Regions from separate parts of the Nonomuraea sp. CX421 genome, predicted to be linked through region 4. Evidence: riboswitches for the same ligand, from Rfam matches in the RefSeq annotation. Region 4 holds a riboswitch; each other region holds the start of a gene.

The links. Region 4 has a riboswitch for cyclic di-AMP ahead of AC5L3X_RS04605 (hypothetical protein). Riboswitches for the same ligand answer to the same signal wherever they lie in the genome.
Region 1: linked by a shared signal. The riboswitch ahead of AC5L3X_RS02330 (C40 family peptidase) and the one ahead of AC5L3X_RS04605 (hypothetical protein) in region 4 are both predicted to bind cyclic di-AMP.
Region 2: linked by a shared signal. The riboswitch ahead of AC5L3X_RS38495 (coiled-coil domain-containing protein) and the one ahead of AC5L3X_RS04605 (hypothetical protein) in region 4 are both predicted to bind cyclic di-AMP.
Region 3: linked by a shared signal. The riboswitch ahead of AC5L3X_RS21315 (C40 family peptidase) and the one ahead of AC5L3X_RS04605 (hypothetical protein) in region 4 are both predicted to bind cyclic di-AMP.

Annotation. Positions count from the first base shown of each region.
Region 1 is NZ_JCADBK010000001.1:497,208-501,856, forward strand. Features, by position in the region: gene AC5L3X_RS02315 (RDD family protein) at 1-387, opposite strand, end outside; gene AC5L3X_RS02320 (RDD family protein) at 496-1,899, opposite strand; gene AC5L3X_RS02325 (amino-acid N-acetyltransferase) at 1,997-2,554, opposite strand; cyclic di-AMP (ydaO/yuaA leader) riboswitch at 2,812-2,960, shown strand; gene AC5L3X_RS02330 (C40 family peptidase) at 2,966-4,006, shown strand; gene AC5L3X_RS02335 (LuxR C-terminal-related transcriptional regulator) at 4,070-4,282, opposite strand; gene AC5L3X_RS02340 (cytochrome P450) at 4,566-4,649, shown strand, end outside.
Region 2 is NZ_JCADBK010000042.1:13,798-18,446, forward strand. Features, by position in the region: gene AC5L3X_RS38475 (TrpB-like pyridoxal phosphate-dependent enzyme) at 1-1,099, shown strand, start outside; gene AC5L3X_RS38480 (50S ribosomal protein bL37) at 1,145-1,222, opposite strand; gene AC5L3X_RS38485 (DeoR/GlpR family DNA-binding transcription regulator) at 1,362-2,141, shown strand; gene galT (galactose-1-phosphate uridylyltransferase) at 2,138-3,220, shown strand; cyclic di-AMP (ydaO/yuaA leader) riboswitch at 3,288-3,425, shown strand; gene AC5L3X_RS38495 (coiled-coil domain-containing protein) at 3,430-4,383, shown strand.
Region 3 is NZ_JCADBK010000011.1:142,219-146,867, reverse strand. Features, by position in the region: gene AC5L3X_RS21330 (MarR family winged helix-turn-helix transcriptional regulator) at 1-364, shown strand, start outside; gene AC5L3X_RS21325 (DMT family transporter) at 410-769, shown strand; gene AC5L3X_RS21320 (DMT family transporter) at 843-1,256, shown strand; gene AC5L3X_RS21315 (C40 family peptidase) at 1,420-2,016, opposite strand; cyclic di-AMP (ydaO/yuaA leader) riboswitch at 2,075-2,230, opposite strand; gene AC5L3X_RS21310 (class I SAM-dependent methyltransferase) at 2,496-3,188, opposite strand; gene AC5L3X_RS21305 (LysR family transcriptional regulator) at 3,259-4,137, shown strand; gene AC5L3X_RS21300 (C40 family peptidase) at 4,145-4,649, opposite strand, start outside.
Region 4 is NZ_JCADBK010000002.1:333,242-337,890, reverse strand. Features, by position in the region: gene AC5L3X_RS04615 (rod shape-determining protein) at 1-650, opposite strand, end outside; gene AC5L3X_RS04610 (DUF5302 domain-containing protein) at 856-1,056, shown strand; cyclic di-AMP (ydaO/yuaA leader) riboswitch at 1,222-1,357, shown strand; gene AC5L3X_RS04605 (hypothetical protein) at 1,543-2,313, shown strand; gene AC5L3X_RS04600 (alpha/beta fold hydrolase) at 2,360-3,199, shown strand; gene AC5L3X_RS04595 (hypothetical protein) at 3,196-3,567, opposite strand; gene AC5L3X_RS04590 (roadblock/LC7 domain-containing protein) at 3,614-4,045, opposite strand; gene AC5L3X_RS04585 (transcriptional regulator) at 4,042-4,649, opposite strand, start outside.

The DNA of each region.
Region 1 (4,649 bases), on a different contig from region 4:
CACGAAGATTCCGGCGAGCACATTGACCACCGGAATGCCCATCAGCATGACCGGCCCGGGATAGACCAGGGCGCGTTTCAGCAGGGCCCTGCGAGGAAGGTCGTCCGGCGTCACGTGAATCTTCATGATCGCCTTGCCGAACGTGCGACCGCGCGTGGAATGCGCGACCCAGTCATAGACCGTATATCCCAGACCTGCCAGTAACCAGGCGAACACCCCCGGCAGACGGCCGTCGAAGGCGTCCAAGACCCCGACAGTCCGGAAGGCGCCCCACAACGTAATGAACAGAATGTAATAGAAGACCCCGAAGACGAGGCCTTCAATGAGTCGGGCTACGAGTCGTTCCCACCATTCCGCGGGCTTCGCGCCCGCCGACGTCCCCGCCATAACCCCACCTCGCCCCATCGGCGATCCGGTCGACTCCCATATTGGTACGGGAGGTGCACGCAAAACAGAGGCCGGCCAGCGGCCGGCCTCTGTTGGCGTGGACGACGACTACTTGATCTTCACCACCACGGTGCCGGCCACCTTGTCGGCGAAGGTCTGCTGCAGCGGCTTGTCCCACAGCTGGGACGCGCCGTTCAGACCCACGGCGATCGCGGCGAGCAGACCCCCGAACGCCGGGACGAGGTTGAGGAGGTAGCCGCCCCACGTCACGCCGGCCCGCTTGAGGGCCACATCATTGGGGATGCCCTCCAGCGGCACCGGGCCGCCCACCTGGGCGATCTTGATGCCCATGACCATCTTGCCGACCGTCTGCCCCTTGGCCTTCGTCATGAAGAACTCGTAGGCGACGTAGAGGGCGGTCATGAGGATGGCCATCATGAGGCCGAACACGAAGGGCCCCATCAGGCCCGTCGTCTGGCCGGTGGTCCAGTTGTAGCTGGCGAGGAAGAGGCCTCCCAGGATCAGCGACAACACGGTCGAGATCACACCGAAGATGACACCGTCGATCAGCCTCGCCACCAACCGCTGCCACCACTCCGCGAGCGGCGCCGGCGCGCCCGGCGGCTGCACGCCCACCGGCTGGCCGTAACCGGGCTGACCGTAGCCCTGCTGGCCGTAACCGGGCTGACCGTAGCCCTGCTGCGGCTGGCCGTACTGCTGCTGGCCGTAACCGGGCTGGCCGTAGCCCTGCTGGGGCTGCGCGTAGCCGGGCTGCCCGCCGTACTGCTGCTGACCGTACTCCGGCTGGGAGGGCGGCTGCTGGCCGTACTGCTGCTGACCGTAACCGGGCTGCTGGCCGTACTGCTGACCCGAGGGCGGCTGCTGGCCGTAACCGGGCTGCGACTGCCCCTGCTGACCGTAGCCCTGCTGGCCCGAAGGCTGCTGCTGGCCGTACTCCGGCTGCTGGGCGTAACCAGGCTGGCCGTATTCGGGCTGCCCCTGCTGCTGGCCATAGCCCTGCTGACCGTATTCGGGCTGCTGGCCATAGCCCTGCTGACCGTATTCGGGCTGCTGGCCGTACTGCGACTGCTGGCCGTACTGGGGCTGCTGACCATAGCCGGGCTGGGACTGGCCCTGCTGACCGTAACCGGGCTGGGACTGACCTTGCTGACCGTAACCGGGCTGGGACTGGCTCTGCTGACCGTAACCCTGCTGGCCGTACTGGGGCTGCTGGCCGTAGCCGGGCTGCCCCTGCTGGCCATAGCCCTGCTGGCCGTAGTCGGCCTGCTGGCCGTACTGGGGCTGCTGACCATAGCCCGGCTGGGACTGGCCCTGCTGGCCGTACTGGGGCTGGCCCTGCTGCTGGCCGTAGTCGTCGGCACGGTAGCCGACGACCGTCACATCGGGGTCGGGCTCGCCATGGGGACGACCCTGGTACTGCTGTCCGTATTCAGGAGATCCAGGATTCTCGCCGGATTCGTCCTGAGGATACGGTGGCTGTCCTGTGCTCACCGTGTCACCTCGCTTCGAGTGCGCATGTGGCACGTGTCAGGACACATGCCTGTGTCGCCCAACGTATCGACATAGGTATCAACAATCACCTTTCGCCTTAGTCAAGATCCGAGTCACCTGATGTCAAGTGGAGCAGCATGCGGGTGTTGCCCAAGGTGTTCGGCTTGACATGTTCGAGATCAAGGAACTCCGCCACACCCTCGTCGTACGAGGCCAGGAGTTCGGCATAGACCTCAGGGGAGACAGGCGTGCCCTGGATGGGATGGAATCCGTGCCTGCCGAAGAAGTCGACTTCGAATGTGAGACAGAAGACCCGCTGCAGGCCGAGCTCTCGGGCCGTGCCCAGCAGCGCGGAGACGATGCGGTGACCGATCCCGAGCCCGCGGTGTTCGGGGTCCACGGCCACCGTGCGGATCTCGGCGAGGTCCTCCCAGAGCACGTGCAGCGCCCCGCAGCCGACGACCTCTCCTGACCGCTCGGCCACCCAGAACTCCTGGACGTCCTCGTACAGCGTGACCGTGGCCTTCCGCAGCAGGCGGGGCCCGGCGCCCGCGTAGGTGGCGACCAGGCGTCCGATGGTCCTGACATCGGCGGTGCGGGCACGGCGCACGAGAATGCCGGTGTCCTGGACCGTCACTTCGGTGGCCTGTTCCATGGCTCTCCAGAGTACAGATCGCATTACGGCTCGCCCGTAAATCTCTCCTCTTGCCCTTCTCCCGACATGTCACTCCCAGAAGGACAAGGCCAGCTCAAGCAGGGGCAAACGCGGCATAAAATCAGTCAGGGTCGCCTGGGCCCGACATCACCTTGTGACCCATCGGTGGCGCAATCTCAACCGAGTTGGCAGTTCTGGTTGAGCAAGAACCCAAGGTGCACTAATGTCCAGCGACGATGTCACCCATGCGATCGCCGCGTGGAGACGCGCCCAATCCCCCACGGGGGAGCCGGGGACCCGCCGGTGGCCGCCAACCACCACTGGGGTGAATCCGAGCGCGACGCTCGGTAGGGCTGCTCCGGCCCGAACCCGTCAGCTAACCCGGTAGGCGTCGATGAGAGGAGCTGGTCGGTGAAGCGCACGCGCGATCGCGGGAGGAAGATCGCGGGCGAGCACGCCCGCCCCCCGGAACATTCCGGGCCCCGCCGGTTCGCCGTCCTCGGCGCCGCCATCGCCGCGCTCGTCTTCGCCCTCCCCGCGGCTCCGGTCGCCGCCGATCCCACGCCATCCCTCAGCGAGCTGTCCAAGCAGGTCGAGGAGATGCACACGCGGATCGCGACGCTGACCGAGGAGTACAACGGCCAGCGCGAGAAGCTCAAGGCCGCCCAGAAGTCGGCCGCGGCCGCGAAGAAGACACTGGCCGCCAGCGAGACCGACCTGGCCACCAAGCGCGCCAAGGCCAGCCTGCTGGCCCAGAACGAGTACATGACCGGCGGCCTCGGCCGGGCCATGGCCCTGATCAGCTCCGACGACCCCGAGCGGTTCCTCGACCGCGCCGCCACCACCTACGCCCTGGAGCAGCAGCAGGGCGAACAGGTCAACCAGGTCAACCGGGCCAGGGCGACGGCCGAGCAGGCCAGGGACAGTGCGGCTTCGCGCATCGACGAGGTGCGGAAACTCGTCGACGACCTCGGCGGCAAGCGCGACAAGATCGTGACACTGGTCGCCAAGGTCGAGAGCAACCTGTTCAACCGCGCGCTCGGCGAGGCCGGCCGTCCCGGCACCCGCGCCGTGCGGGTCAACCTGCCGATCGCGGGCAGCGGCAAGGCCGCCGAGGCCGCCAGGTGGGCGCTGACGCAGCAGCTCAAGCCCTACGTCTGGGGCGCCGAGGGGCCGAGCGGCTACGACTGCTCCGGCCTGGTCATGGCCGCCTACCAGCGAGTCGGCATCTCGCTGCCGCACTACACGGGCAGCCAGTGGACCGCCGGCCGGCATGTCTCCAAAGAGGAGATGCGGCCGGGCGACCTGGTGTTCTTCTACAGCGACCTGCACCATGTCGGCATCTATCTCGGCGGCGGCATGATGGTCCACGCGCCCCGCACCGGCGACGTCGTGCGCATCGCGTCGATCGCCCGGCGGCCGTTCGCCGGCGCCGTACGCATTGCCGACTGAGCGCCTTCACCCAGGGCACCCGATCTCACGGCGAGGCTCCGGCGACCGGGCGCCGGTTCTCCGCTAGATCAGCTGGCGGCGCGCCGCCCAGGCCACGGCCTCGATCGCCGTGGCCACCCCGATGCGGTCGCAGATCCCTCGCAGCCTGCGGCGGACCGTACGGCCGCTGATATCCAGCCGTCTGCCGACCCGATCGACCGTGACTCCCTTGGCAAGCTCCGCCAGCAACGCTAAGTCGGCATGGCTCAGCTCAACACCCTCGGTGAGCACATCCATCGGGAGCCCTCCCCCCAACAGCGATTCTCCCCGAACCACCTGCTCGTCCCGCAGACGGTAAACGCATATCTGAAAGGTCGTCAAGCGCGATAATCCCTGCACTTGACCTATACATTGACATGATCCGTTATATATGAAGTACTCGTGATATGTCGCTACACTTCGGAGCGCGATGAGCGGCCACAGTGACCCTTACAGCTCGTCTACGAGCGCGACCGACCTCCTGGGTTTTGATCCGTTCGATCCGGAGTTTCTACGCGATCCCTACTCGCACTATCGGGAAATGCGGCAGCAGGGCGCGCTGCTCCGCACCCGGGGCGGGCTCCTGGTGGCGACCACGTACGAGCACTGCTCGACCCTGCTGCGC
Region 2 (4,649 bases), on a different contig from region 4:
GCTGCGGGCGCGGCGGCTGGAGAAGTCACTGGGCACTCCCGCCAGGATCTACTACAAGTACGAGGGCGGCTCCCCGGCCGGCTCGCACAAGCCCAACACCGCCGTTCCGCAGGCCTATTACAACGCCCGCGAGGGCGTCCGCAAGCTGACCACCGAGACGGGCGCCGGCCAGTGGGGCAGCTCGCTGGCCTTCGCGTGCGCCCAGTTCGGCCTGGAGTGCGAGGTCTGGATGGTGCGGGCCTCCTACGACCAGAAGCCCTACCGCCGCTCGCTCATGCAGGTGTACGGCGCGACGGTGCACGCCAGCCCGTCACCCGTGACGAGTTCGGGCGCCAAGATCCTGGCCGACGACCCCGGCTCGACGGGCAGTCTGGGCATCGCGATCAGTGAGGCCGTCGAGGTGGCGGCGGCGGGCGATGACGTCCGCTACGCGCTCGGCTCCGTGCTCAACCATGTGCTCATGCACCAGACGGTGATCGGCGAGGAGGCGCTCCAGCAGTTGGAGGAGATGCCCGACGTGATCATCGGCTGCACCGGCGGCGGGTCCAATTTCGGCGGCCTCGTCTTCCCCTTCCTGCGCGAGAAGCTGGCCGGGAAGATCAACCCTACGATCCGCGCGGTGGAGCCCGATGCCTGCCCGTCGTTCACCCGGGGCGTCTACGCCTACGACTTCGGTGACACGGCCGGGTTCACGCCGCTGCTGAAGATGCACACGCTCGGCCACGACTTCGTGCCGGATCCGATCCACGCGGGCGGCCTGCGCTATCACGGGATGTCTCCGCTGCTCTCGCACATGTACGAACTGGGCATGTTCGAGGCGGTCAGCAGGTCGCAGAGCGAGTGCTTCGAGGCCGGTGTCCGGTTCGCCCGTACGGAGGGCATCGTGCCGGCGCCGGAGCCGACGCACGCGCTGGCCGAGACCATCGCCGAGGCGCTGCGCTGCAAGGAGACCGGTGAGGCGAAGGTGATCCTGACGGCGCTGTGCGGCCATGGCCACTTCGACCTGGCCGCCTACGACCGCTACCTGTCGGGGGCGATGGAGGACTTCTCGCTGCCCCAGGAGCGCATCGACGAGGCCCTCACGGGGCTGCCGGGTTAGGGTGCCGCCCGTGGTGAGCGCGTCTCGCCACGGGCGACCTGCCGTTCAACGCGCCGTGGGGCGCTTGCCGTGGTTGGCCTTCTTCTTCTTGCGAGCCTTGCCCTTGCGAGCGCGCCTGGCCATGGCCTCTCCTCGGTGATCGAGTGGGATGCGATCTCCAAAGTCTCGCGCCTCCGGGCTCGGCACAAGCGATCCATCGCTCCTAACATTCTTCAACATATCCATGTCATAATTTGGTGGAATCTGTTGGAAGGAGTGGGGCGTGCTCGCACAGCAGCGGCAGCAGACCATCCTTGAGCGCGTACGCGGCAGCGGTGGCGTCCGGGTGGCCGACCTCGTGCGCGAGCTCGGCGTCTCCGACATGACGATCCGCCGCGACCTCGAGGTGCTGGCCGAGCGGGGCCTGCTGGAGAAGGTGCACGGCGGCGCCACGGCCCTCGGCCCCGGCTCCACCGAGGAGCCGGGCTTCACCGCCAAGTCCGCCCGCCAGCAGCGGGAGAAGGACGCCATCGCGCGCCGCGCCGCCGGGCTGGTGCGACCGGGCACCGCCGTGGCGCTCTCGGCGGGCACCACCATCTGGGCGCTGGCCCATCACCTGGTCGGCGTGCCCGAGCTCACGGTCATCACCAACTCGATCCCGGTCGCCGACGTCTTTCATCGCAACCCGCGCGCCGACCGCACGGTCGTGCTCACCGGCGGGGTCCGCACTCCCTCCGACGCGCTGGTGGGGCCCGTGGCCGTGGCCGCGATCCGCCGCCTGCACGTCGACACGCTCTTCCTCGGGGTGCACGGGATGGGGGTGCGCGCCGGGTTCACCACGCCCAACCTGCTCGAATCGGAGACCGACCGGGAGCTGGTGGCCGCGGCGCACCGGCTGGTCGTCCCCGCCGACCACACGAAGTGGAACACCGTCGGCATCAGCACGATCGCCCAGCTGACCGAGGCCGACGTGGTCATCAGCGACGCGGCCCTGCCCGAGGACGCACGTCTTGAGCTGGCCGAGCGGGTCGGCGAGCTGATCATCGCAGAGGATTCGCAGTGAAACGGACCATCACCCACCTGGCCGACGGACGTGAGCTGATCTACTTCGACCGGCGCGACGACGCCGACCGGAGCGCGATCGACCGGCGGCCGCTCGATCCCCGGCCGGTGGCCTCGGAGCTGCGGTACGACCCGCTGACCGAGGAGTGGATCGCGGTGGCGGGGCATCGGCAGACTCGGACGTTCCTGCCTCCGGCTGACGAATGTCCGTTGTGCCCGTCGTCCGGCACGCGGGCCTCAGAGATCCCGGCGCACGACTATGACGTGGTGGTGTTCGAGAACCGCTTCCCCTCCTTCTCCGGAAATTTCGGCGCTTATGAGGATGTGGGCGGGTTGAGTGAGGTTCGCCCGGGGGTGGGGCGGTGCGAGGTGATGTGTTTCACCTCGGACCACTCCTCGTCGTTCTCGCGCCTGTCTCCCTCGCGGGTCGAGCTCGTCATGGAGGCCTGGGCCGACCGTACGGCCGAGCTGTCCGCCCTGGAGGGCGTCGAGCAGGTGTTCTGCTTCGAGAACCGGGGTGAGGAGATCGGCATCACGTTGACGCACCCGCACGGGCAGATCTACGCCTACCCGTACGTCACCCCCCGGACGAAGCTGCAGCTCGGCGCCGCCTCCCGCTACGCGGCCGGGCACGGGGGCGCCAACCTGTTCGCCGACGTGCTGGCCGCCGAGCGCGCCGCGGGGATCCGGGTGGTCGCCTCCAACGAGCTGTGGACCGCCTTCGTGCCGGCCGCCGCCCGCTGGCCGTTCGAGGTGCACGTGTATCCGCACCGGCGGACGCCCGACCTGGCGGCGCTGTCGGAGGAGGAGCGGGCCGCGTTCGCCCCGCTCTACACCTCGGTGCTGCGGGCGCTCGACGGGCTGTTCGACGTCGTCATGCCGTACGTCTCGGCCTGGCACCAGGCGCCCGTACGGCGGGACCGCGAGCTGGCCTACCTGCACCTGGAGCTGTTCAGCATCAGGAGGGCGCCCGGGAAGCTGAAGTTCCTGGCCGGCTCGGAGTCGGCGATGGGCGCGTTCGTCAACGACGTGTCGCCCGAGGAGGCCGCACGGATGCTTCGATCACAGGTAGATCACTAATTGATTTCTACTTAGAGTCGCATGACCTTCGTTTTACTACTAATATCCCTTCTGCACCGGCCATAACTGCCGTTGCGCGCCTAATCCCGGGCGCGTCGCCCGGGAACCGGGGACCCACCGCATCTGGGGTGAATCCACTTCGGTGGTAGGGCGACTCCCATGCCCGAACCCGTCAGCTAACCCGGTCGGCAGAGGGAGAGGACATCTTCGTGGCGGCTGCGCTCCCCACGCGTCTTGCCATCGGCCTCACCGCCGCCGCGGCACTGGCCTTCGGCTCAGCGCCCGCGTCGGCCGCGCCGAAACCCAGCGAGGCCCAGCTCCGGGCCGAGCTGAAGAGCCTGAACAAGAAGGTCGACAAGCTCATCGAGGCCTACAACCTCAAGCGGGTCGAGCTGGCCGAGGCCCGGCAGGCCGCGGCGACCGCCAAGGAACGGCTCGCCACCTCCGAAGAGGCCCTCACGACGGCCGAGAAGCGGGTCGCCGAGATCGCCCGGCTGCGCTACCAGAACGCCGAGCTCTCCCTGCCCAGCGTGCTGCCTCCCAGCAGCGGAGGCGGCGCGGCGGTGCTCGACCAGTTGACCGCCGAGCAGCAGGCCGTCGTCCAGGGCGTGGCCGACGCCCGGGACGAGAAGAAGCAGGCCGCCGAAGCCGCCACCGCGCTCACCGCCAAGGTCAGCGCCGACGCGACCAGCGTCGACCAGCAGCGCGACGAGGCCGAGGACCTCATCAAGGACATCGAGAAGAAGCTCCGGGATCTCATCCCGGTCAGCACCGGCCGGCGTTCCAACGGCACCTGGACACCCGAGCTGCCGTCCGGCTCGGACAACATCACCACCCGTACGCGTGCGATCCGGGCGTTGATCCAGAAGAACTTTGCGCTGCCGTACAGCGTGGGCTGCTTCAGGTCGGGTTCGAGCGGCGAGCATCCGCTGGGGCGCGCCTGCGACTTCATGATGAGCACGGGTGGTTCCATGCCGAGCGCGGCCAACTCGGCGCTCGGCGACCGCATCGCCGAATGGACCCTGCAGAACAGGGCCAAGCTCGGGGTCAAGTACGTGATCTGGAAGCAGCGCATCAACCACGGGTCCGGCTGGAGCGCCATGTCCAACCGGGGCAGCATCACCGAGAACCACTTCGACCACGTACACATCTCGATGCACTGAAGAGGGACGAACGGCATCTGACGCGCCACGCGCACCGACGACGAAGCCGATCGCACCGGTGGCTTCGCGCGCGAGCACCTACTCGACAGGCTGGCTGAGCAGTTGCGGCGCGGGTGTCCTGACCCGGTTCATCAGCCGTGCCGCCACCGAAGGGGACAGCACGCTCCCGCCCTTGGCGGCGGCCCGCGCTCCGTGCAGCAGGTCCTCCCGGGGAGCGTCCTTGAGCAGGTAGCCGATCGCGCCCGCCTCGATCGCCGGAAGGACGA
Region 3 (4,649 bases), on a different contig from region 4:
GGACGCCCACAGGGTCGGGCTCACGGAGTACCGCGCGCTGACGCACCTCGCCCAGGCTCCCGACAAGGAGCTGCGCGTGAACGATCTCGCCCAGCGGGTCGGCTTGAACCAGAGCTCCGTCACACGCCTGGTGAGTCGCCTGGAGGCGAAGAACCTGACTCGCCGCGACATCTGCCCTGACGACGGGCGCGGGGTCTACGCGGTCATCACCGAGCAGGGAGAGGGCCTGGTCCGGGAGGTGCGCGGCCCTTACGAGGAGCGGGTTCGCGAACTCCTCGGCCACGTGGCGGCGCACTATCCGCAGCTCGACGCGAGCCGGCTCAGCCGCGCTCTGAGCGACCTCGGCAACCTGGTCGTCCCCTGACGATCCCCCGCGCCCGATCGCGGGGGCCGAATCACGCGTTCTCATATGCATGTACATGCAGGAATCTACCCGAAAGGAACACCCATGAGCTGGCTCTACCTGGGAGTCGCCGTGATCTTCGAGATCGCGGTGGCCCTCTCGGCAAGCAAGGCGAAGGGCTTCACCCACCTGTGGTGGACCGCCGCGACCCTGGTCAGCGGCGCGATCGCGACCTTCTTCCTCAGCCTGGCACTTCTCACCTTCGACGTCGGCGTCGGTTATGCCCTCTGGACCTCGGTGGCAGGCGTCGGGATCGTCGTCGTCGGCGCACTGCTGCTCGGCGAGCGTCTGAACGGGAGGAAGCTCCTCGGCATCCTCATCGTCATCGCCGGCGTCGTCGGACTGCAACTCAGTGGAGCGGCCTGATGAGCCATCCGGCGTCCCCACCGCGCACCACCCGCTCGCCCCACACTCCCGCATCACGAAAGGACTGACCCCCATGACCGCGACAGGCGCACAGCACGGTTCCAAGGCCGGTGCGTGGCTCGTGCTCCTGCTGGCCGGAGCATTCGAGGTCGGCTACGCGCTCAGCGTCGGAGGCAGCGCGGGATTCACCGTCCTGGGCTGGTCCGTCTCCGCCGTCGTGTTCTTCCTGCTGACGCTCTTCTGCCTCAGCGTCGCTCTCCGGAACATCGACGTCGGGATCGGCTACGCCGTCTGGGCGGGCATCGGCGCAGTCGGCGCCGCCGTCCTCGGCCCGGTGTTCTTCGACGAGTCACTCACTGTCACTCGAGCGTTCTGGCTGGCAGTGATCATCGCGGGGGTCGTCTGGCTGAAGCTCGCGGACAGCCCCGAGCCCGAGGCCGGGAAAGCCGCGTCCACGTCTGACGCGCGAACCGTGACCGACCGGTGACCCCAGGAGGTTCGCGGTCGCACCGCCGGCATTCACCCGAAGCCGGGTCTCCCTCCTGAGCGGCCGGGAGTCACTCGGCGGAGCGAATCCCAGCGGTCTGCCGCGAACGACAAGTCGGCGACAGACCGCTGAGATTCCGCCAGCTCCCATTCGGCCCTACAGGTCACAGACCGGGACGTACCGCCCCCACGAACGACGACTTGCGCCACCCGCTGACCTTCTCGACGCGTACCGTGAAGCCGGTCCTCGGCGAATGGATCATTTTGCCCTTGCCGACGTACATGCCCACGTGACCGAGCCCGCGGAAGAACATCAGGTCTCCTGGCTGGAGGTTCTTCCAGGAGACCTTCTTCTTGATGCGTGCGTACTGGCTGTTCGTCACGCGCGGGATCGTCACCCCGGCCTTCCTCCAGGCGTACTGGACGAGGCCGGAGCAGTCGAACGAACCGGGTCCGGTGGCGCCGTACCGGTACGGGTCACCGATCTGGTTCCTGGCCACGGCGACGGCCGTGCGGGCCTTCGCCTGCTGCCGTGCGGCCTTCGATCTCTTCGCGGTCTTACTCTTCGCGGTCTTGTTCTTCCCGGACGCGACGGTCACCGATCCGGCGTTGGTCCGCGCGGGCGCCGTGGTCCGCACCGTGGCGCCCGTCGTGGCCGTCGTGGCCGTCGCGGGGGAAAGGGCCGAGCCGCTCGCCGTCGCCACCTCGGCCTGAGCGGGGTGCACCAGGCCGCCGGCCGTCACGGTCATCGTGAGGGCCACGCCACTCAGGGCAAGGCGGGACAGACGGGGGTTTTGCGAGGTAGACAGGATTTCTCCTTGGATCTTCCACGAACGCCTACCGGGTTAGCTGACGGATTCGGGCCTGGAAGTCGCCCTACGGCGCGATGCGCGCCGATTCACCCCTGATCCACGAAGGATCGCTGGGTCCCCGGTTCCGTGCCTCCTGGCTGCACGGATTCGGCAGGTCACCGGCCTCGCGTTCGAGGCGGACGGCGACCGGCGGATCTTTGTCTCGACCACATCGGCGGACCGATGTCGGCGGGCGGCGAACATGGCGTGTTCGCCGCGACGCCAGAACCTACGCCGCTTTGTCACGAACAAGCAAAGGCAGAGTCAAGCTGTAAAGATCCGATAAAGGTGTCAGTAAGGTGATGAGCCCCTGTTTATCAGGGGGTTCTGTAATGAGAATGTGACCCTCCTCACACTTGACGAAACGCCTGTGTGTCAGGTCCCAAATGTCACTTCTGTCGCGCTGTCACCCTGAGCCCCACATGCTGGAGGGTCCCGGCCGCGATCCGCTCGCGCTCGATCCGCCACAGCTCTCCGGCGACCTCCTCGGCGCCGGAGACCAACCTGCCGCCGAGGTAGCGGGACAGGTACGGCTGACGCCGTACGTCGTCGATCCGGAAGCGCGCGGCGATCCCGGCGAGCATGGCGTCACCGCGCGCGTATCCCGCGTGGGCGGCCCGCCAGCGCCCGGCCGGGTCCGGGCAGGGCCCGCGCGGGAAGTCGGCGAGCCCGGCGGCGGCCAGCAGCGCGCCCGCGTCGTAGAACCAGGCGGCGTCCGCCGCGCCGGCCCGGTCCCAGGCGAACTCGTCCACCGCCAGGGTCCCGCCGGGGGCCAGCAGCGCGGCCGCCCGGTCGAGCACGGCCTCCAGCGGGCTCATGTGGTGCAGCGAAAGCGACAGGATGATCACGTCGAACGGGTCGTCCCGATGACTCGCCAGGTCGGCCCGCACGGCGGGCACCCCGGCCGACCGCGCCGCCGCGACGGCCTCGGCCGAGATGTCCAGGGCGGTGACCTCGTGCCCGTGCCGGGCCAGCGCGGCGGCCAGCCCGCCGTCGCCGCACCCGGCGTCGAGGATCCGGACGGGCCCACCGGGCAGCACCTCGTCCAGCCAGTCCAGTTGATGGTCGTCGATCGTCTCCATGTGCCGAGCATCCACCGGCCGAGGCATGCGCACTACTGCGGATTCGGCATGAAAGGCATAAGCTCCATGCATGCTTGACCTTTGGTCGCTCCGGGTGCTGCACGAGGTGGGCAGGCTCGGCTCCTTCTCGGCCGCGGCCGGGGAGCTCTCGATGACCCAGCCGGCCGTGTCGCGGCAGATCGCCACCCTGGAGCGGCGGGCGGGCGTGCGGCTGTTCGACCGGCTGCCGCGCGGGGTACGGCCCACCGACGCCGGGCGGGCGGCGCTCGACCAGGCGTCGGAGATCCTCGACGGGGTCACGCTGTTCGAGACCCGGCTGCGCGCCTTCGCCGAGGCGGGCGCGGGGCGGGTGCGGGTGTCGGCCTTCCCCAGCGCGGCCACCGCCTACGTGCCCGACCGCTTCCGCGCCTTCGCCGCGCTGCACCCGGGCGTCGAGCTCTCCCTGACGGTCCGGGGCGGCCCAGACGACCCGTACGCCGGACTGCTGGCCGGACAGGCCGACGTGGCGCTGCTGACGTCCTGGGACCCCGAGCCGGGGCCGGGCGTCGAGCTGGTGCCGCTGATGGAGGACGACCTGCACGTCGCGCTCGCCCGCACCCATCCGCTGGCCCGGGGCGAGCGCGTACGGCTGCGCGACCTGGCGGACGAGGCCTGGATCGACGGCACCCACCCCGACTGCCTGGGGCCCCTCTCGCAGCTCACCACCGCCCTGGGCGGCCCGCCACGGGTCAGCCACCTGTGCGACGACTGGAACGGCAGGCAGGGGCTGGTCGCGGCGGGCGTGGGGGTGATGCTCTACCCGTCGATCGCGGGCCGGGCGGCACTCCGCGCCGACATCCGCCTGCTGCGTCCCTCTCCGCGCCTGCCCTCACGCCGCGTGCTGGCCGCGCTGCCGTCCGCCACGCCCTCCCCCGCCGTGGCCGCCTTCGTGGCTCTGCTGGCCCGCTGAGCGCCTCTCAGGGCCGGATGACGCCGACGATGCGGCGGCTGGAGAGGCTGCTGACCTTGATCACGTCGCCGGTCTGCGGGGCATGGACCATCTGGCCGTTGCCCGCGTAGATGCCCACGTGCCCCAGGCCCTCGCTGAAGATAAGGTCGCCGGGCTGCAGGTCGTTCGTGGAGACCTTGCGGCTGGCGCCCCACGCGTACTGCTGCCAGGTGGTGCGCGGCAGCGTGACGCCGCCCGCGCGCCAGGCGGCCTGGGTCAGCCCCGAGCAGTCGTAACCGCGCGGGCCGGTGCCGCCGAACACGTACGGCTTGCCGATCTGTGCGTAGGCGAACCTGAGCACGGCCGCGGCGTTGCCCGAGGCGGGGCCGGTGTACTTGATGCCGGTGCTGTTGGGGTTGCCGGCGTTGTAGGCGTTCAGCTTGTCCAGCAGCTTGCGTTGCTGGGCGACGAGCTTGAGCACCTCCGAGCGTTCCTTCTGGACCTCGTCGCGTTCCTTGTCGGCCTCGGCCAGC
Region 4 (4,649 bases):
AGCGGCTTCCAGGCGGGGCCGAGGCCGCGTTTGGCCGCCTCGGCGGCGCCGTCGCCCACGATCAGGCCGTGGTCGCGCTCGACGAGGCGGGCGATGGAGTCGTTCACGTGGTCGCCGCCGCTTCTCGTCGTCCGGGCGGCGACCACCTGGCCACCGGCGACGACCGCGATCCGGGCGAATGCGTGGCCGATGTCGATGATCATCACTCCGGCCGGTTCGCCGAGCGGCAGACCCGCACCCAGGGCCGCCGCCAGCCCGTGCCGGACGAGGTAGATCTGCCGCGCGTCCGACTCGAAGGCCAGGTCCTGCAGGTCGCGGCGCTCGACGGCGGTCGAGTCGTCGGGGAGGGCCATGACCACGCGCGGCCGGGCGTACGGGTGCGCGTGCACCTTGCGCAGGAAGTGCTTGAGCATCCGCCGGGTGAAGTCGCGGTCGAACGTGCCCTGCCCCCAGACGGGCCGGATCAGCCGGGTCTCACCGTCCAGATCGTCGGCTTCCGCCCCGTACGCCACGATCTTTCCCGTACGAGGGTGATGCGCGACGAGCGAGGGCTCGTCGAGCACGATGCCCCTGCCCCGGGAGTAGATCCGCGTGCCGGCTGTGCCGAGATCCACCGCCAGGTCCTGGCCCATGAGACGGAACAGGCTCAACGCCACCTCAGTGGTCTAACCGGGATGAACCACACCTCAACGCCACATAAGGGAGATTCTTCGCGGGGCACGACCACGCAGCGTGCGTGCCGCATCGCGCGCTGGGCCCCTGTCCGGCGGGAGACGCGCGGTTCGCGTGGCCGGTTTCGCGTCACGGGCGTGACCATGCGAAGCTTTGATTTGTCCCCAACACCAGGAGGTCCTCATGGCGGAAACACCGGAGCCGGAAGTCAGCGAGACTCCCGAGGACGAGATGAAGCGCAAGTTCCGCGAGGCGCTGGAGCGCAAGCGCAACCAGCATGCCGACTCGGGCGCGGGTGGCAGGGGCGCCGACCAGTCCAAGATTCACGGGGCCCACGGTCCGGCTGCCAACAAGCGATCGTTCAGACGCAAGAGCGGTGGCTGAGACCTGACGTTTTCGGGGGGTACGGGACGCCGTGCCCCCCTTCTCTTTGCCGTCTCGGGTAGATCTTAGCCCGTTTCATGGGGCTTTCATTGCGTATGTCCGATTCCTGGGTTAGTCTTTTGGAGTTACCAGCTGGTGACTTGGTCGCTTCGTCCAGGAAGCGGCGGCCGGCTGGCGCCGAATCCCGCTCAGGCGGGAACCGGGGACCCACCTTTCTGGGGTGAATCCGGCACTCGTGCCGGTAGGGCATCTCCACGCCCGAACCCGTCAGCTAACCCGGTAGGCGAGATGGAGAGGACGACCCTATCGTGAAGCACCCCCGCACATCCCCACCTCGCGCAAAGGCGCAAGCCGACCACTGAGCGGCACTTCTCCGCAGACTTTCTCGCGCTCCCCGCGTAGCGCCCGCAGGCGTCCTTCGCCCGGCTACGCCTCCTGAGTGGAGTGCCGTTTCCCTGCTTCCTGAGGTAAAGGATCTACCACTTCATGGCCGTTCGCTTTGGTAAACGTACCCTCCCCCTGGTCACCGCCGCGGCGCTCACCGCGCTCGCCATCGGCACGGGCACGGCGCACGCCGACACCGGTGACGACGCGAAGGTCCTGCTCCAGGGGTCGACCACGGCTTCCTACTTCTGGGATGACTCCTCCGGCCGCGCCGGTGACACCGGTCTGCCCGCCAGTGGCAAGCCGATGCAGAAGAAGCTGGCCGCCAGCCCGAGCTGGCCGCTGCTGACCGAGGGCTATGTCGTCTACAAGGGCAAGAAGATGCCGTTCTTCGTGGGCGACCGGGGTCCCGGTAACCCGTCGAACAACGGCATCATGCTCGACCTGGACGCCAAGACGTTCGCCGACCTGACCGGTGGCACGTTCAACTCCCGCACGCTGGGCGTCGACGGCATCGGCGGCCAGGGCCACATCAAGGTCGACTACGTCATCACCAAGTGGGGCAAGGGTGTCGGCAAGAAGAACCACCCGGTCGCCTTCTCCACGGGCGCCTGGTCCCGGATCGACCGGAACCCGGCCCAGCCGCCGGAGATCCTGGCCGAGGAGAGCACCGAGCAGAAGAGCGCCCCAGGTTCGGCCGGCCGCCTGGTCGCCGCTCCCGAGCCGGACGCCGCTCCCGAGCCGGACGCCGCTCCCGAGCCGGACGTCGAGACCGCGGACACGGCAGGGATCCTGGCCCTGGTCGGCGGGCTGGCCACCGTGGGCGGCGTGGCCTACGCCGGCCGCGAGCACATCCGCTCGATCAAGAGCTGACGGGCTTTACCGGCCCCGACTAGAATGCCATTCTAGGTTCGTGACCATGCGTGCGGCCGTGAACGGCATCGAGATCGCGTACGAGAGCTTCGGTTCGCCCGGCGGGCGCCCACTGCTCCTGATCATGGGGCTGGGCGCCCAGCTCATCCACTGGGACGACGACCTGTGCGAGCTGCTGGCCGAGCAGGGCCACCACGTCGTCAGGTTCGACAACCGCGACGCCGGCCTGTCCACGCACTTCCACGACGAGGGCGTCCCCGACCTGGGGACGTCCTCGTCGTACGTGCTGGACGACATGGCCGACGACGCCGCCGGGCTGATGGACGCGCTCGGCTGGCCGGCCGCCCACGTGGTCGGCGCCTCGATGGGCGGTATGATCGCCCAGTCGCTGGCGATCCGCCACCCCGGGCGGGTGTCCAGCCTCACCTCCATCATGTCCACCCCCGGGCCTGGACTGGCCCAGCCCACGGCCGCGGCCGGCGCGGTGCTGTTCGCGCCGCCCGCTCCCGACCGTGAGACGGCGCTCGCCCGGGCGCTGGAGACCTGGACCGTGATCGGCTCGCCCGGCTACGAGCTGGACCGCGAGCGCCTCACCAGACTGACCGGCCTGGCCTTCGACCGGTGCTACGACCCGGCCGGGACGGCCCGGCAGCTGGCCGCGATCCTCGTCTCGCCCGACCGCACCGGGGCGCTGGCCGGGGTCGGTGTCCCCAGTCTGGTGATCCACGGCGAGGACGACCAGCTCGTCCCCTTGGCCGGCGGGCAGGCCACCGCCGCGGCGATCCCCGGCGCCACGCTACTGACCTACCCCGGCATGGGCCACGATCTGCCCAGGCCGCTGTGGCCGGACATCGTGGGCGCCATCGCCAAGCTGACCGCTGGCTAGACGTCCAGCTTCTCCTCGATGCCACGGAGCTGGTGGCGGGCCATCGCCAGATTGGCCCGCCCCCGGTCGAGGGCGAGGTAGAGGAACAGCCCCTTGCCGCCGCGCCCGCTGATCGGACGGATGATGTGATACTGGCCGCTGAGCGTGATGAGGATGTCCTCGATCGAGTCCTTGAGCCCGAGCGAGTCCATCGTGCGCAGCTTGGCCTTGACCACCTCGGTGTTGCCCGCGGCGGCGACCTGCAGATCCAGCTCCTTGGAGCCGCCGAGCGCGCCGAGCGCCATGCCGCTGCCGTGGTCGACGATCGCGGCCCCGAGCGAGCCGTCGATCGTCATCATCTCCTTCAGAGAGACGTCCATGCTGGCCATGTCTTCCTCCGTTCGTTGATGGTCGTCCGATCGGTCGTCCGATCGGTCATCGGATCCGTGCTGCGTGGCGGCCGACAGCGGCCGCCGTCTTACGGCCCTCCAGCCGGAGCAGCCCGACGTTCGTGCCGGGCCGTGCCAGGACTGTGAGGACGATCGTGGGGCCCGCGGTGTAGAACGCGGCGAACCCGGCCGCCCCTGAGACGAGCGTCTCCTCCAGGTCGCCCTTGCCGGACATGGCGAGCATGCGCCGGCTCATGGCGACCATCGCGGCGGTCAGCGCGGCCGTCTGGTCGCCGTTGTCGCCCTCGAGATCGCAGGCGACCGCGAGCCCGTCCACCGTGCACGCGACGCTGCCGTTGATGTCGGGGGTGCGCTCGCGCAGGAGGACCATCTCCTTGAGCACCTCGTCGCGCAGCTCCACCGGCGGCCTCCTTCTCAGTGCGGGCAACCTCATGGCGGTCAGTGGGGGGAACCTCATGCCAGTTCCTCCAGGGCCTTCTTCAGGCGCAGCAGCAGGGCCAGGTCTGTGGGGTCCGCCGTCACGGCCGGCCCGAGGGGTGGCCCCGTCGAGCCGCCGGTGGACGGCGCCTTGACCGCCTGCCGGGACCGCTTCGGCAGCCGGGGGTCCTCGGCCGGCGCGGGTTCCTCACGCGGGACCAGCAGCCCGGCCGCCGCCAGCCTGCGCACGGCCAGCAGGATCGAGTAGCCGGACCTGCCCAGTTGCCTGGCCAGGTCGAGCGGCGTCGCCTTGTGGTCGGCCCGGGCGACGACCTCCCACTCGACCCTGCCGAGAGTGACGCCCTGCCCGGTGAGCCAGGGCGCCGGCCGTACCGGAGCGGTGTCCACCTCGGCGGACGGCCAGATCCGCGCGAGCTGCGCGCGGCGGCGCGCGCACTCGCGCAGCAGCCCCGACACCTCGAAGTACCAGCGCCCGCCCAGCCAGTGCCGTTCGCCGGGGCGGAACTTCGGCCGGGTCCCGCCGACCGGCAGCAGGAAGAACGCGGCGTCCAGGACGGCGCCCAGCACGCAGTACTGCAGCTCGCCGAGCGTGAGAACACCCTCCGCGAGCAGCCGCTCGCAGC